DNA from 4 places in the Dactylosporangium thailandense genome. Region 4 is predicted to be linked to each of the others. Evidence: riboswitches for the same ligand, from Rfam matches in the RefSeq annotation. Region 4 holds a riboswitch; each other region holds the start of a gene.

Region 1 (3,554 bases), 6.1 Mb from region 4:
AGCGAGTCGCCCTTCGACAGCGACGAGTAGGTCGCGGTGTTGGCCGGGTACTTCACCGTGACCCCGGTGCCGCTCGCGGTCACCTTCACGTCGCAGATGTCGCTGGTGGCGGCCCACATGGTGCCCACCCAGCCCGTCTGGCCCGGCAACATCGGCGCGAGCACCGGCACCACCAGCCCGAAGTCCGGCGTCGCCGCGGAGGCCGGGGCCGCCGCGGGGAGCATGGCGGCCGCGCCGGCGGCGCAGGCGAGGGCGATGGAGGCGGTACGGCGCATCGGAGGGGTCCTTCCCAGGATGACTGCTGTCGGCCGGCTGATCGGCGGCGGGCGGGGAGGGTTGAGGCAGGTCGTGGTTCACCTCCGGTTCGGCTGGGGTCGATTCGGGTTCGCGGTTCTCCTGGCCGCTCAGTTCCTAGCCGCTCAGCGCGACCCAGGACTCGTACTGGTGCACCGCGATGCCCGCGAACGCCGGGTACCGCTGAGCGGCGGAGTCGACCGCGGCCAGGGTCTTGTGCAGCTGGCCGGCGGTGGCGCCGTGGAAGCTGCAGTAGGCGCAGTCGCCCAGGGCCTGCGTCTCCGCGCCCAGGCGCGCCGGCTTGGCGACCCGGCCGGCCCGCCGCAGCAGGTCGTCGGCGACCCCGACCATCGAGTTGGCGCCGGTGGCGGTGTTGCGGTAGCTCATCACCGTGACGCCGGAGACGCGGGCGAGCACGGCGTCGGCCAGGTTCGCCCCGCCGGCGAGCGTCACGGTCGGCAGCCAGAACGGCACGTCGGCCTCGAGCGGCAGATCCGTGGCCGCGGCCGTCTCTTCCAGCAACGACAGATAGTCCGGTACCAGTGATGCCTGGTCCTGGCTCCAGGAGGGCAGCAGGTAGGGCTCGACGTCCAGGTGCAGCCCGTGGAACAGGCCCGTGGCCGCGGCGCCCTCGGCCCAGGCCAGCGCGGCGGCGTGGCCGGTCGTCCAGCCGGGCTCCCCGCCGAGCGCGTCGAGCACGATGCCGGCCGCGTCGCACAGCTCCCGCAGGCGCCGCAGCCGCGCGGTGTCGTCGGTGCGCGGGTCGTAGTACGCGAACAGCGCTCGCACCCCGTTGGCCGCGGCCCAGTCCACGACCGGCCCGGGGTCGTCGTGCTCCCACAGCCACATCGCCCGCGTGCCCGGCGGCGCCACCGAGGTCTCCGGGGCCAGCCCCGGCAGCCGCGGCGGCGTGGCGGCGATCAGCGCGATCGCCACGAGGAGCACGCACAGCAGGGTCTGCGCGGCCGAATCCAGGACGCGCCGCATGCCCGTACCATCGGCCGGCGGGTGCGGATCGTGAGGGTCACACCGCGCCACGTTGACGTGCCGGTCGCCGGTGGGACACGATGGCGGGCGAGCGGTATGCGGAGGAACCCGGTGCGAGTCCGGGACGGTCCCGCCACTGTGACCGGGGAGTCGCACCTCAGCACCCACGGCCGGCGACGGCCGAGGCGGTCGAGGGGCGGCGGGGATCCGGCAGTCAGGAGACTCCGGCCGCTCGCAACAGCCGCCTCGCGGGCGCGGACCCGCCGAAGGGAAGAGTGCCCGTGACCCCGCCGTATCCGTTCTCGGCCGTTGTCGGCCTGGCCGATCTGCGCCTCGCCCTGCTGCTCACGGCGGTCTCGCCGGCCATCGGCGGGGTGCTCGTCCGGGGTGAGAAGGGCACCGCCAAGTCCACCGTCGTGCGCGCCCTGGCCGCGCTGCTGCCCGAGGTCGAGGTCGTCGCCGGCTGCCGCTTCGCCTGCGACCCGGCCGCGCCCGACCCCGAGTGCCCCGACGGCCCGCACATCCCCGGGGCGGGCACCCACCACCGCCGGTCCGCCCTGGTCGAGCTGCCCGTGGGGGCCACCGAGGACCGTGTCGTCGGCACGCTGGACCTGCAGCGGGCCCTCGGCGACGGGGTCAAGGCCTACGAGCCGGGCCTGCTCGCCGCCGCGCACCGCGGGGTCCTCTACGTCGACGAGGTCAACCTGCTGCCCGACCACCTCGTCGACCTGCTGCTCGACGCGGCCGCCATGGGCCGCGCGCACGTCGAGCGCGACGGCGTCTCGGTCAAGCACGCGGCCCGCTTCCTGCTCGTGGGCACCATGAACCCCGAGGAGGGCGAGCCCCGGCCGCAGCTCGTGGACCGCTTCGGGCTCGTCGTCGGGGTCGCGGCGCCCCAGGAGGCCCCGCCGCGGGCCGAGGTCGTGCGGCGGCGGCTGGCGTACGAGGCCGATCCCGCGTCGTTCGCCGAGCGCTACGTGGCCGAGGACGCCGCCCTGGCCGCGCGGATCGTGAGCGCCCGGGCCCGGCTCGGGGCGGTGGCCCTGCCCGATGCGGAGCTCGACCGGATCGCGCGGATCTGCCTGGCGTACCGCGTTGACGGCCTCCGGGCCGACATCGTGGTGGCCCGCACGGCGGTCGCGCTCGCGGCCTGGCACGGGCGGACCGTGGTCACGAAGGCGGACGTGCGCGACGCGGCCCGGCTGGCGCTGCCGCACCGGCGCCGGCGGGACCCGCTCGACCCGCCGGGGGCCGACCGCGACCGCCTCGAAGAGGTGCTCGAGCAGGAGGCCGGGCCGGACGAGGACCCGCCGCCCGGCGATGGCGGGCCGCCGCCGGACGATGACCCGGTTCCGCCGAGCCCGACGGATATTTCGGAAATGTCCGACTCGCCGGACGGGTCTGGTGAGTCGCCCGGGCCGGAGCGCGCCGGGGGGGCCGCCGCCGGTCGCGCCCGAGCAGCGGCCGCCCGTCGAGCCGAATGATGGTTCCGTTACCGACAAATCCGATTCGCGGGGCGAATCGGATGCCTCGGACGCGGGGGACGCGGCGGGGGACAGCGTCGGGGCGCCGGGGCAGCTGGCGTTCGCCGGGGTGCCGTACAAGCCGAAGCTGCTCAGCATCGCGGGCCGGGCGAACCGCGAGGCGGGCGCCCACGCCGGCCGCCGCTCGCCCGCCCTGTCCCGGCACGGCCGCGTGGTGCGCTCCCGCGCCCCGATCGGCGGCAAGCTCACGAGCATCCACGTGCCCGACACCATCCGCGCCGCCGCGCTGCGCGGGTCGAGCCGCGCCGAGGCCCGCGACGTGCGCGAGGCGGTCAAGGTCGGCCGCGAGGCGAACCTGGTGCTGTTCGTCGTCGACGCGTCCGGCTCCATGGCCGCCCGGCAGCGGATGAGCGTGGTGAAGACGGCGATCCTGTCGTTGCTGCGGGACGCGTACCAGCGCCGGGACAAGGTCGGGATGGTCTCCTTCCGCGGCCACGACGCCACGCTGGTGCTCGAGCCGACCGCGAGCCACGAGGTCGGCGTGGTGCGCCTGGCCGCGCTGCGCACCGGGGGCCGCACGCCGCTGGCCGCCGGGCTGCGCCAGGCCGCCCGCACCCTGCACGGCGAGCGCCGCCGCGACGCCCGCCGCCGCCCGCTGCTCGTGGTCGTCACCGACGGGCGCTCGACCAGCGGGCCGGACCCGCTCAGCGTCGTACCGCTGCTGCACGGCGTCCCCGCGGTCGTGGTCGACTGCGAGCAGGGCCCGATCCGCCTCGGCCTCGCCCGCCG
Region 2 (3,554 bases), 6.1 Mb from region 4:
CGCCTTCGACTCGGCGGCGCCGATGAACCCCACCGGGATGCCGATCACCGCGGCGGGCGTGCCGGCCCCCTCGGCGACCATCTCCAGCAGCCGGAACAGGGCGGTGGGCGCGTTGCCGACGGCCACGACGGCGCCGTCGATGCGGCCCCGCCACAGCTCGAGCGCGGCCGCGCTGCGCGTGTTGCCCAGGGTCGAGGCCAGCGCCGGTACCGCCGGATCGCGCAGCGTGCACACGACCTCGTTGTCGCGGGGCAGCCGCGCCCGGGTCACCCCCGACGCGACCATCTCGGCGTCGCACAGGATCGGCGCGCCCGACCGCAGCGCGGCGCGCGCGGCCGCGACCACGCCGGGGGAGTAGCCGACGTCGGCGGGGAGGTCGACCATGCCGCAGGCGTGGATCATGCGGACCGTCACCTGGGCGACGTCGGCCGGCAGCCCGGACAGGTCGGCCTCGGCCCGGATGGTCGCGAACGAGCGCCGGTAGATCTCGGCCCCGTCGCGGATGTAGTCGCTCATCCGCGCACGCTGCGCTGGTAGCCCGACGCCGTCGCCAACATCTCCACGTGTCTCCCCTTCGGTGCGCCGCAGCGCCGCTCGCAGCCCACCCAGTGCGCCGGCTCCGAGGAGCCCGCGAGCACCGAGGCCCGGGCGTCCGCGCGAACGTCGGCGAGCGCCTTGGCACACCCCGGGCGGCCCGCGCACGCCGTCACCCCGGCCCACGGCGAGGCCGGGTCCGCGACGAGCCCGGACGCCACAGCTTGCGGCATCGTCGATGTGGGCACGACCACGGTGCGCCATGGCGTGACGATGATCTCTCCGGCCAGCGCCGCGGACTGGGCCGGCGTGAGCAGTCCGAGCGGCACGGCGAGCACGGCGGACGAGCCGTGGATGCCGGGCTCGGGCGGGCCCGACCGGGTGAGCGGAGTGTCCGAGACGGTGGTGCCCAGCCGCGCGGCGACGCGCGCCGGGCCGTCGTCCAGCTCGGCCAGCCGCCAGGCCTGCGAGGACTGCGCGGCGCGCTCGGCCAGGAACGCCTCGGCGGCGCGAACGAGCAGCTCGGGGCCACCGTGCCGCGCGGTGGGGCGACCGGCGAGGGTCAGCCGGGACCCGTGCAGGCCCACGTCGCCGAGCAGCGGCGTCACGTCCCCGCGGCCGTCGTCGACGGTGGCCAGGAACCGGCCCGGCAGCCCCGCGAGGGCCGGCGTGGCGCACAGCAGCGCGTCGAACGCCGCGACCAGGGGGCGCACGGCCGCGCTCAGCGGGCTGGCGACGATGTTGCGGACCCGCTCGTGGGTGGCCGACGGCAGCAGCCCGGCGACGGTGAGCCGGGCCGCGAGCTCGTGCTCGGCCCCCGGCCGCAACGCCCTGACCTGCACGTTTCCGCGAGAGGTGAGCTCCAGTGCCGGATCGCCGAGTTCGGCCGCGGCGGTGCGCAGGACCGTCAGCCCCGCGGCGGTGAGCCGCCCGCCGGGCAGCCGCACGCGCGCCAGCCCGCCGTCGGCGGCCGCGTGGACCTGCACGGCGCCGGGGCACCGGTCGGGGGCGTCGCGTCCGCTGGGAGCCTGCACGCGGCGGATACTACCTGCGCTTGACGGCACACACGCTCGTCCTGAAGAGTTGACGGCGCTGTGCAACGGCGACGTGGAGGAACCCGGTGCGAATCCGGGACGGTCCCGCCACTGTGAACCGGAGAGACGATTTCCGGCAAGCCAGGATACTCTCCGCCGCCGGACCCATCCCACCGTCTTGGGGCGCGGACCCCGAGGGAGGACCCGGCGTGATCCTGCTGTTGTCGACGTCCGACACCGACCTGCTCAGCGCCCGGGCCAGTGGTGCCGCGTGGCGCCTGGCCAACCCCTCGCGCACGGCGGTCGAGGACCTGCCGGGGCTCGCCGAGGGCGCGGAGCTGGTCGTGGTGCGGTTCCTCGGGGGGGTACCGCGACTGGCAGGAGGGCTTCGACGCGCTCCTGGCGACCGGGCTCCCGGTGGTCGTCCTCGGCGGCGAGCAGGCCCCCGACGCCGAGCTCATGAGCCACTCCACGGTCCCGGCCGGCCTCGCCGCGCAGGCCCACGCCTACCTGGCCTTCGGCGGCGCCGCCAACCTCGCCGAGCTGCACCGCTTCCTCTGCGACACCGTCCTGCTCACCGGCCACGGCTTCGCCGCCCCGGTCGAGACCCCAGCGTGGGGCGTGCTGGAGCGCGAGGCCGCGCCGGTGGACGGGCCGACGGTCGCCGTCATCTACTACCGGGCCCACCACGTCGCCGGGAACACCGCGTTCGTCGAGGGCCTCTGCGCCGCGCTGGAGGCTGAAGGTGTACAGCCCCTGCCGGTCTTCGCCGCCTCCCTGCGCACCGCCCCGCCCGAGCTGCTCGACACCCTGCGCCGGGCCGACGCGCTCATCGTGACCGTGCTCGCGGCCGGCGGCACCCGCCCGGCCGACGCGCAGGCCGGCGGCGAGGACGAGGCCTGGGACGTGGGCGCGCTCGCCGCCCTGGACGTGCCGATCCTGCAGGGCCTGTGCCTGACCAGCAGCCGCGAGACGTGGGACGGAAACGACGACGGGCTGTCGCCGCTGGACACCGCGACCCAGGTCGCCATCCCGGAGTTCGACGGGCGGCTCATCACCGTGCCGTTCTCGTTCAAGGAGATCGACGAGGACGGCCTCACCGTCTACGTCGCCGATCCCGAGCGGGCGGGCCGGGTGGCGGGGATCGCCGCGGCCCACGCGCGCCTGCGGGGCCTGGCGAACGCGGACAAGCGGATCGTGGTGATGCTCAGCGCGTACCCGACGAAGCACTCGCGGATCGGCAACGCCGTCGGCCTCGACACACCCGCGAGCGTCGTGCGGCTGCTGGCCGCGCTGGCCGAGCGCGGCTACGACCTCGGCGAGGGCTTCCCGTCCGACGGCGACGCGCTCATCCACGAGCTCATCGCGGCCGGCGGCCAGGACGTCAACTGGCTCACCGAGGAGCAGCTGCGCGGCAACCCGGTGCGGATTCCGGCCGAGCGCTACCGGGCGTTCTTCGAGACGCTGCCGGAGGACCTGCGGGCCGGGATGGAGCAGCACTGGGGCCCGGCCCCGGGCGAGCTGTTCGTGGACCCGGACGACGGCGACATCGTGCTCGCCGCGCTGCGGCGGGGCAACGTCGTGGTGATGGTGCAGCCGCCGCGCGGGTTCGGCGAGAACCCGGTGGCCATCTACCACGACCCGGACCTGCCGCCGTCGCACCACTACCTCGCCGCCTACCGCTGGCTCGCCGACTCCTTCGGCGCCCACGCCGTCGTGCACGTCGGCAAGCACGGCAACCTCGAGTGGCTGCCGGGCAAGACGGTCGGGCTGTCGGCCGGCTGCGGCGCGGACGCGGCCCTGGGCAACCTGCCGCTCATCTACCCGTTCCTCGTCAACGACCCCGGCGAGGGCACCCAGGCCAAGCGCCGCGCCCACGCCACGCTCGTCGACCACCTGGTGCCGCCGATGGCCCGGGCGGACACCTACGGCGACATCGCCCGCCTCGAGCAGCTGCTCGACGAGCACGCGAACATCGCCGCGCTC
Region 3 (3,554 bases), 400 kb from region 4:
CTCCGGCACCAGCAGGACGACGCCGGGCAGCGCGGCGAGCGCGGGCACCACCCAGTCGTGCCGCGCCGGCAGGTGCCGCCCGTGCAGGTAGGCGGCGGCGCTCAGCACCGGGAAGAGCAGCTGGCGCCAGGCCGGGACGTGGTCGAGGTAGAGGCCGCTGGCGACGCAGGCGCCGGCGATCGCCGCGAACACGAGATACTTGCTCACCTGGCCGAGGCTATCGAGCGCAGGCGGGCCGCCGTGACGACAAGGCCGGACACCGCCGCGACGGCGAGGGTGACGGTCAGTGGGGCGGCGAAGTACGTCATCTGCGCCCACGTGACCGTCCGGCCGTTCATGAGGATCGAGACCCACTGCGGGTACGACAGAAAAATCACGGTCGGGAGCACCGGCGGGATCAGGCGCCACCAGCGGCGGGAGGGGCGCAGCACGCCCAGCACGGCCAGGCCCGCCGAGGCCAGCGCGACCAGGCCCAGCACGAGCTCGATCAGCTGCCGCTGCCCGCCCGCCGCCGGCGGCTCGGCGCCGTGGGTCACGGCGACCAGGCCGCGCAGCACCTCGTACGTGTCGTCGTAGAGGCCCGCGCTGTTCGTCATCACCGCGTACCCGTAGCCGGTGGCGGGATCGATCGCCTCGACGGCCGTGTAGGTGAACAGGTTCCCCGAGTGCACGAGCAGCTCGCGGCCGTCCACGTCGGACGGGCCCCAGCCCATCGCGTAGTCGCGCACCTTCGACGGCGCGTGCATGGCCGCGAGGCTCTCCGGCCGGACGACCTGCGGGCCGTGGCCGGTCTGGGCGATGAGCCACCGGCCCAGGTCCTCGGCGTCGGTGACGACCCCGCCCGCGCCGCCGCGCGCCCCGAACGCGCGCAGCTCCGGCCGCGCGACCCAGGCGCCGAAGAGCGAGATGTGGCCGTCCGCCGCCGCGCCCCCGACGGAGCTGCCGGTCATCCCGAGCGGTTCGAAGACGTGCATCCGGACGTACTGCCCGAAGCCCACACCCCCGGCGACCTCCACGAGCCGGGCCGCGATCTCGTAGTTGGCGTTGCAGTAGGCCCACGCGGTGCCGGGCTCGGCGGCGAGGTGCCCGCTCCGCAGCGCCGCCACGTACGCGGCCGGGCTGGCGGTGGACTCGGCCGCGGGGATGTCGATGCCGCCGTCGGCGAGGCCGGAGGTCTGGTCGAGCAGCTGGCGCACCGTGACGCGGGCCGCGCGCGGGTCGGCCATCCGGAACTCGGGGAGCTGGTCCGCGACGGGCTCGTCCAGCGCGATCTTCCCGGCGTCCACGAGCGTCATGACCGCCGTCGCCGTGAACGACTTGCTCACCGAGGCGACCCGCATCGGCGTGCGCGCGGTGACCGGCGCCCCCGTCGAGTCGTGGCCGTAGCCGGCCGCGTGCACGACCTCGTCCCCGTGCGTCACGACGGCGGAGAGCCCGGGCAGCCCGGTCCCGTCGAGGGCCTGGCGCAGGTAGGTGTCGATGGGGGTCGCGGCCGGCGCGGCCTGGGCCGGTGCGGCGGGCCACAGGACGACGGCGGCGGCCGCGAGGGCGAGCAGTCTGCGGTTCATGCCACCCGACGCTAGGCAGCGGCGCGCCCGGGCGGATCTGCCGAACCGCCGCGGCCGCCCCTGACGAAAGTCGGGGGTGCGATACCCTTCGCGGCGGCAAGTACTGAAGCGAGGTGCCCCGCCGGCGACGGCGGGGAGAATCTGGGAAGCCGGTGCGAATCCGGCACGGGCCCGCCGCGGTGACCGGGGAGCCGCCGCCCACACGCGCACGCGTAGCCACTGGCCCGCACGGGCTGGGAAGGCGGGCGGTGAGGCGACGATCCGGGAGTCCGAAGACCGGCCTCGCGACTGACGGCCCCGGCCCGCCCGGGGCGTGAGCGCAGCGGGAGCCTGTCATGACGCACGAGCTGTACGACATCATCAACCGCCGCCGCGACGTGCGCGGCGAGTTCACGGGCGCGCCGGTGCCCGACGCCACGCTCGACCGGATCCTCGGCGCCGCGCACGCCGCCCCCCAGCGTCGGGCTGTCCCAGCCGTGGGACTTCGTCGTCGTGCGCGACCGGGCCCTGCGCGAGGCCTTCCACGCGCACGTGTCCCACGAGCGCGGGGTGTTCGCCGCGACCCTCGACGCCGAGACGGCCGCCCGCTTCGCCCGCATCAAGATCGACGGGGTACTGGAGTCGACGCTGTCGGTCGTGGTCACGTACGACGCCGAGCGCGGCGGCCCCGCGGTGCTGGGCCGCCACGCGATCGCCGACGCCGGCCTCTACTCGGTGTGCCTCGCCATCCAGAACCTGTGGCTCGCGGCCACGGCCGAGGACCTCGGCGTCGGCTGGGTGTCGTTCTACCGGGAGGACTTCCTGCGCGGCCTGCTCGGCATCCCGCCCGGCGTGCGGCCCGTGGCGTGGCTGTGCCTCGGGCCGGTGAGCCGGCTGATGGAGGTGCCGGACCTGGAGCGGCACGGGTGGCGCCGCCGCTCCCCGCTGCACCAGGTCCGCCACGAGGACCGCTGGTGATCAGCCGGCGCGCCAGTCGGGGGCCTCGTCGGTCCCCGGGCCGAAGGTGACCTGGGTGTTGCCGGTGCCGTCGGGGTTGATCGTGAAGATGTGCCCCCAGGCCTCGTTGTCGTCCAGGTCGCAGTAGGCGATCCGCGTGCCGTCGGGGGACCAGGCCGGCATCGTGTGGTGCGAGTCGCTGCCCGCCAGGGGCCGGGTCACCAGCGTCGCCCGGCCACCCGCGCCCGGGACCCGGTAGATCCCGGTGCCGTAGCCGCTGCCGGCGACGAACCGGCCGAACGCGAGCTGGGTGCCGTCGGGGGACCAGTCGGGGCGGGAGTCGTAGGTCCCGGCCACCGCCGCGGTGACCGCCGTCGTGGCCAGCGTCTTGACGGCGAGCGTCAGCAGGTTGCTGCCGCCCGCGGCGCTGTCGCGGACGAAGGCGATCTTCAGCCCGTTCGGCGACCACACCGGGGTGTGCTCGTCGACGCCGGCGGTGCTGGTCAGCTGGGTGAGGCCGGTGCCGTCGGGGGCGATCGAGCAGATGTCGGTCTGGCCGCCCGACCAGCACTCGTAGACGAGCTTGCCGCCGCCGGGGGACCAGGCCGGGGCGGACGCGGTGCCGCTGCCGGGCACGACGGTCAGGCCGGTGCCGTCGGCGTTCATCACCCACAGCTGGTCGGGGCCGGCCCCGTAGCGGCGCAACGCGAGCCGCGTGCCGTCGGCGGACCAGGCGGGGTCGCGGTCCTCGATCGCCGGCGTGCCGGTGAGGTCGGTCTCGCCCTTGCCGGACGCGGTGATCGTGTAGATGTCGCCGAGCGCGGTGCCGGCGGCGTCGAAGCGCTCGAAGGCGAGGCGGCCGTTGGCGCCCGGGAACGCCGCGGCGGCGGGGGTGGCCGGGACCGTCCCGAGGACGGCGGCCACACCCAGGCACGCGGCCAGGCTCACGGCCGGACGCATCGTCAGGGGTCGCTGCATGGGCGGCACGCTAGCCGAGCTTGACCCGCCCAATTCCGGGCAAGTCGCCGCCCCCGCCGAAACCCGACAGTT
Region 4 (3,554 bases):
CCCACACGAGCGTCAGCGAGCTGCCCGGGCCGTTCACCGCCAGGTCGACGGTCCACGCGGGCCCGTACAGGTCGGCGCGCGCCGTGTACCACCACGACCCCGACGTGAACGGGTCCGGCAGGAAGCCGAGCCGCGGGCCCACCGCGATCTTCGTCGAGTCCGGGCGCAGGGACTCGGCCACCGCGACCGCCATGTCGCGCTCCACCGTGCGGTCCGAGCCGGTCACGATCACCGTCACCCGCTGACCGCCCGCCGGCACCCACGTCACGCCGGACGCGGCCTCGATGCGGTCCAGCACCTCGGCCTCGACGCCGTTGATCGACACGGTCCCCCCGGTGTGACGGAGCGGGTCGTCGTCGCCGATGATCAGGGTCACGGTCGCGCCCGTGGTGTCGGTGCCCGGCGCGGGGGCCCAGCCGCGGCTCGTGGCGGCCGCGGCGCCGCCGGACACCAGGACCGAGGCCATCACCTGGCCGTAGCCGTCGGGCAGGAACCCGGGGCGCCAGGTCGCGGTGGCCTCCAGCCAGCCGCCGCCCGGCCCGCCCGAGACCTTCGGGAAGCCGCCCGGGGCCTTCGGGGAGCCGGGCTCCTCGGGCCGCCCGGGCCTGGCCGTCGAGCGGTACACCTCCAGGCCGCCTCCGACCGCCGCCACCGCCACCGCGGCCCCGGCGGCGCGCAGCACCAGGCGGCGCTGGCGTATGACCCGCGTCCGCACGTCGAGGGCCGCCGCGATGCGCTGCGGTGCGTGGGCCCGGTCGGCGATGGTGGCGATCGCGCCGCGGATCGCGTCGTCCTCGTAGCTCATCGTTGCTCCTCAAGGCTGGGTTGGGGCAGTACTGCGCGCAGGGTGGCCAGGCCACGCATGGCCTGGGTGCGGACGGTGACGATCGAGCAGCCCATGAGCACGGCGATGTCGGCGTCGGCCATGTCCTCGAGATACCGCAGCACGATCACGATCCGCTGGCGCGCGGGAAGGTCACGGATGAGCCGGACCAGCGCGTCCCGCTGCGCGATCCGCTCGTCATGGCCGTCGGCCGCGGCCGGCTCGGCGGCGTGGTGCACGCGCTCCCGGCGCAGCCGCGCCGCGAGCTGTCTTCGAGCCGAGGTCAGCTCGTTGATGACCATCCGCCGGACGTACGCCTCCGGGGACTCCAGTTCAGCGATCTTCGACCACCGGGGCTGCGCCTTCACGAGCACGTCCTGCAGCACGTCGGCGCCGGCGTCGGGATCACCGGCGAGCGCCGTGGCGTACCGCGTGAGGGCGGGCAACCGGGCGGCGAGGAATTCCTCGAACGTCACCTGCACACCCCGTTCACGAAGCCACGCCCGGCGTTCGTTGCACGGGACCGCTCCGGCAACGGCGAGGGCGGCCGGCGCGCTGTGGGCAGTTTCATGCTGGATCTTCCTTGTCGGGACCGCGACGACCGCCTTAGGCTGCCGGGGCCGTGGTGATCGGGAAGCCGGTGTGATGCCGGCGCGGCCCTCGCCACTGTGATCGGGAGTTCCCGGCCTTCACCCTCGTGGGGTCACTGGGCAGCGATGCCTGGGAAGGCCGGCCGGGAACGCGCCTCCCGTCAGCCAGGAGACCGGCCACGGCACGTACGTGTACACCACCGTCCACGAGGTGCTGGAAGGCGGAACTCCCGCATGCGGTCCTTTTCCCGTGCGGCGGCACTTGCCGTCGCCATCTCCCTGTTCCTGTCCGGCTGCGGCGCGAGCGGCCCGGCGGCGCCGTCCGGCGAGCCGGCGGCCGAGCAGACGCTGCGGTTCCTGACCGTGAACATGCCGCGCTCGCTCGACCCGATCCACATCGACGCGCAGCGGATCCTCGAGAACGGCCTCGCCGAGTCCCTCGTCGTGCAGAACGACGACGCGACGCTGCGGCCCGGCCTGGCCACCGCCTGGAAGTCCGTCACCCCGACGACCTGGGAGTTCACCCTCCGCGGCGGCGTGAAGTTCTGGAGCGGGGCGCCGGTGGACGCCGCCGCGGTGCGGGCATCGCTGGAGCGGCACAAGGCGAAGAACACCCGCGCCAAGTCGATCCTCGGCGCGATGGAGTTCGCCGCCGTCGACGCCACGACGCTGCGGGTCACCACGAAGACCCCGGACCCGGGGCTGGCGTTCCGGCTCACGACGTACGGCATCCACAACGCCGCCGAGGCCGAGCGCCGCGGCGACGACTTCAACCGCAACCCCGATCTGACCGGGTTCATGAAGCCGGTCCAGTTCGTCCCCGGCGAGACGCTGATCGCCGAGGCGAACCCCGACTACTGGGACAAGCCCGAGGGCGGCGTCAAGCTCAAGCGGATCGAGGCGCGGCTGGGTACCGACGCGCAGGCGCGGATGCTCGCGCTGCGCTCCGGTGACGCCGACGCGGAGTTCAACGTCGAGATCGACCAGCGCCTGCAGTACGAGAAGTCCGGCACGAAGTTCACCGTGCACTCCCCGGCGCCCACCACCAGGAACATCTGGCTGAACACGAAGAAGGTCCCCGCGCTGCGGGACAAGGCGGTCCGGCAGGCGCTCGACCTGGCCGCGGACCGCAAGGAGCTGGTCGACGGGCTCAACCACGGCTACGCCAAGGCGGCCACCGGGCACTTCCCGGCCGGACTGCCGTACGCGATCAGCACCGGCACCGCGACCGACGTGACCAAGGCGGCCGGGCTGCTCGACGCCGCCGGCTGGCTGCCCGGCCCCGACGGCGTACGGGCGAAGAACGGCACCCGCCTGCACTTCAAGATCTTGACATACACGGTGTTCCAGCCGCTGGCGATCGCGCTGCAGAGCCAGTGGAAGAAGGTCGGCATCTCCACCGAGCTGGCTCCCGTGGAGACGACCGCCTCGAACCAGATGATGCTCGACGGCAACTTCGAGATCGCCACCTACTGCTCGTGCGGCTCGGCCACCGGGGACATCGCCGGGCAGCTGCGCTCGTTCTACCGCACCGGCGTCGTGTCCAACTACGGCGGCTACAGCAACCCGAGGGTCGACACCCTCGTCGACCAGCTGGGCACCGAGTTCGACCCGGCGAAGCAGGCCGACCTGGCCCAGCAGGTGCAGCGGATCCTGCTCGACGACGTCGCGCTGCTGTACCTGTACGCCTCGACGCAGTGGGGCGCGGCCTACACCCCGCGGGTCCACGGCGCCGACCCGAACCTGTCGCGGCGCATCCTGCCCGGCATGTGGCTGGCCCGGTAGCCGGCGCGATGCTGCGCTACCTCGCCGTGCGGCTCGCCGCGACGGTGCCCGTCCTGCTCGGCATCTCGATCGTGCTGTTCACGATGGTCCGGCTGATCCCCGGCGACCCGAGCCACGCCATCCTGCTGTCCATGGTGGAGCCCGGCGCCGACATCAGCCGGCTCGAGGAGGACCTGGCCACGTTGCGTCAGGACCTCGGCCTCGACCGGCCGTACCCGGTGCAGTACGCGGACTGGCTCGGCGACGTCCTGTCCGGCAACCTCGGGACGTCGCTGCGCAGCGGCGCACCGGTCACGGACGAGCTGGCGATGCGGCTGCCCGCGACGCTCGAACTCGCCGCGGCGGCCCTGGTGGTC

The links. Region 4 has a riboswitch for cobalamin ahead of AC6JBM_RS03955 (ABC transporter substrate-binding protein). Riboswitches for the same ligand answer to the same signal wherever they lie in the genome.
Region 1: it holds a riboswitch for cobalamin, as region 4 does, so the genes downstream of both, AC6JBM_RS31265 (magnesium chelatase ATPase subunit I) here and AC6JBM_RS03955 (ABC transporter substrate-binding protein) in region 4, are expected to answer to the same signal.
Region 2: it holds a riboswitch for cobalamin, as region 4 does, so the genes downstream of both, cobN (cobaltochelatase subunit CobN) here and AC6JBM_RS03955 (ABC transporter substrate-binding protein) in region 4, are expected to answer to the same signal.
Region 3: it holds a riboswitch for cobalamin, as region 4 does, so the genes downstream of both, bluB (5,6-dimethylbenzimidazole synthase) here and AC6JBM_RS03955 (ABC transporter substrate-binding protein) in region 4, are expected to answer to the same signal.

Annotation. Positions count from the first base shown of each region.
Region 1 covers NZ_AP029195.1:7,071,520-7,075,073, reverse strand. The annotation lists gene AC6JBM_RS31275 (hypothetical protein) at 1-275, opposite strand, end outside; gene AC6JBM_RS31270 (hypothetical protein) at 412-1,281, opposite strand; cobalamin riboswitch at 1,384-1,505, shown strand; gene AC6JBM_RS31265 (magnesium chelatase ATPase subunit I) at 1,563-2,765, shown strand; gene AC6JBM_RS31260 (vWA domain-containing protein) at 2,875-3,554, shown strand, end outside.
Region 2 covers NZ_AP029195.1:7,035,655-7,039,208, reverse strand. The annotation lists gene AC6JBM_RS31110 (precorrin-8X methylmutase) at 1-516, opposite strand, end outside; gene AC6JBM_RS31105 (ferredoxin-like domain-containing protein) at 513-1,568, opposite strand; cobalamin riboswitch at 1,605-1,740, shown strand; partial or broken gene cobN (cobaltochelatase subunit CobN) at 1,778-3,554, shown strand, end outside.
Region 3 covers NZ_AP029195.1:526,898-530,451, forward strand. The annotation lists gene AC6JBM_RS02245 (sensor histidine kinase) at 1-207, opposite strand, end outside; gene AC6JBM_RS02250 (serine hydrolase domain-containing protein) at 204-1,568, opposite strand; cobalamin riboswitch at 1,663-1,867, shown strand; partial or broken gene bluB (5,6-dimethylbenzimidazole synthase) at 1,904-2,525, shown strand; gene AC6JBM_RS02260 (TolB family protein) at 2,526-3,482, opposite strand.
Region 4 covers NZ_AP029195.1:931,436-934,989, forward strand. The annotation lists gene AC6JBM_RS03945 (hypothetical protein) at 1-805, opposite strand, end outside; gene AC6JBM_RS03950 (SigE family RNA polymerase sigma factor) at 802-1,299, opposite strand; cobalamin riboswitch at 1,430-1,609, shown strand; gene AC6JBM_RS03955 (ABC transporter substrate-binding protein) at 1,648-3,198, shown strand; gene nikB (nickel ABC transporter permease) at 3,183-3,554, shown strand, end outside.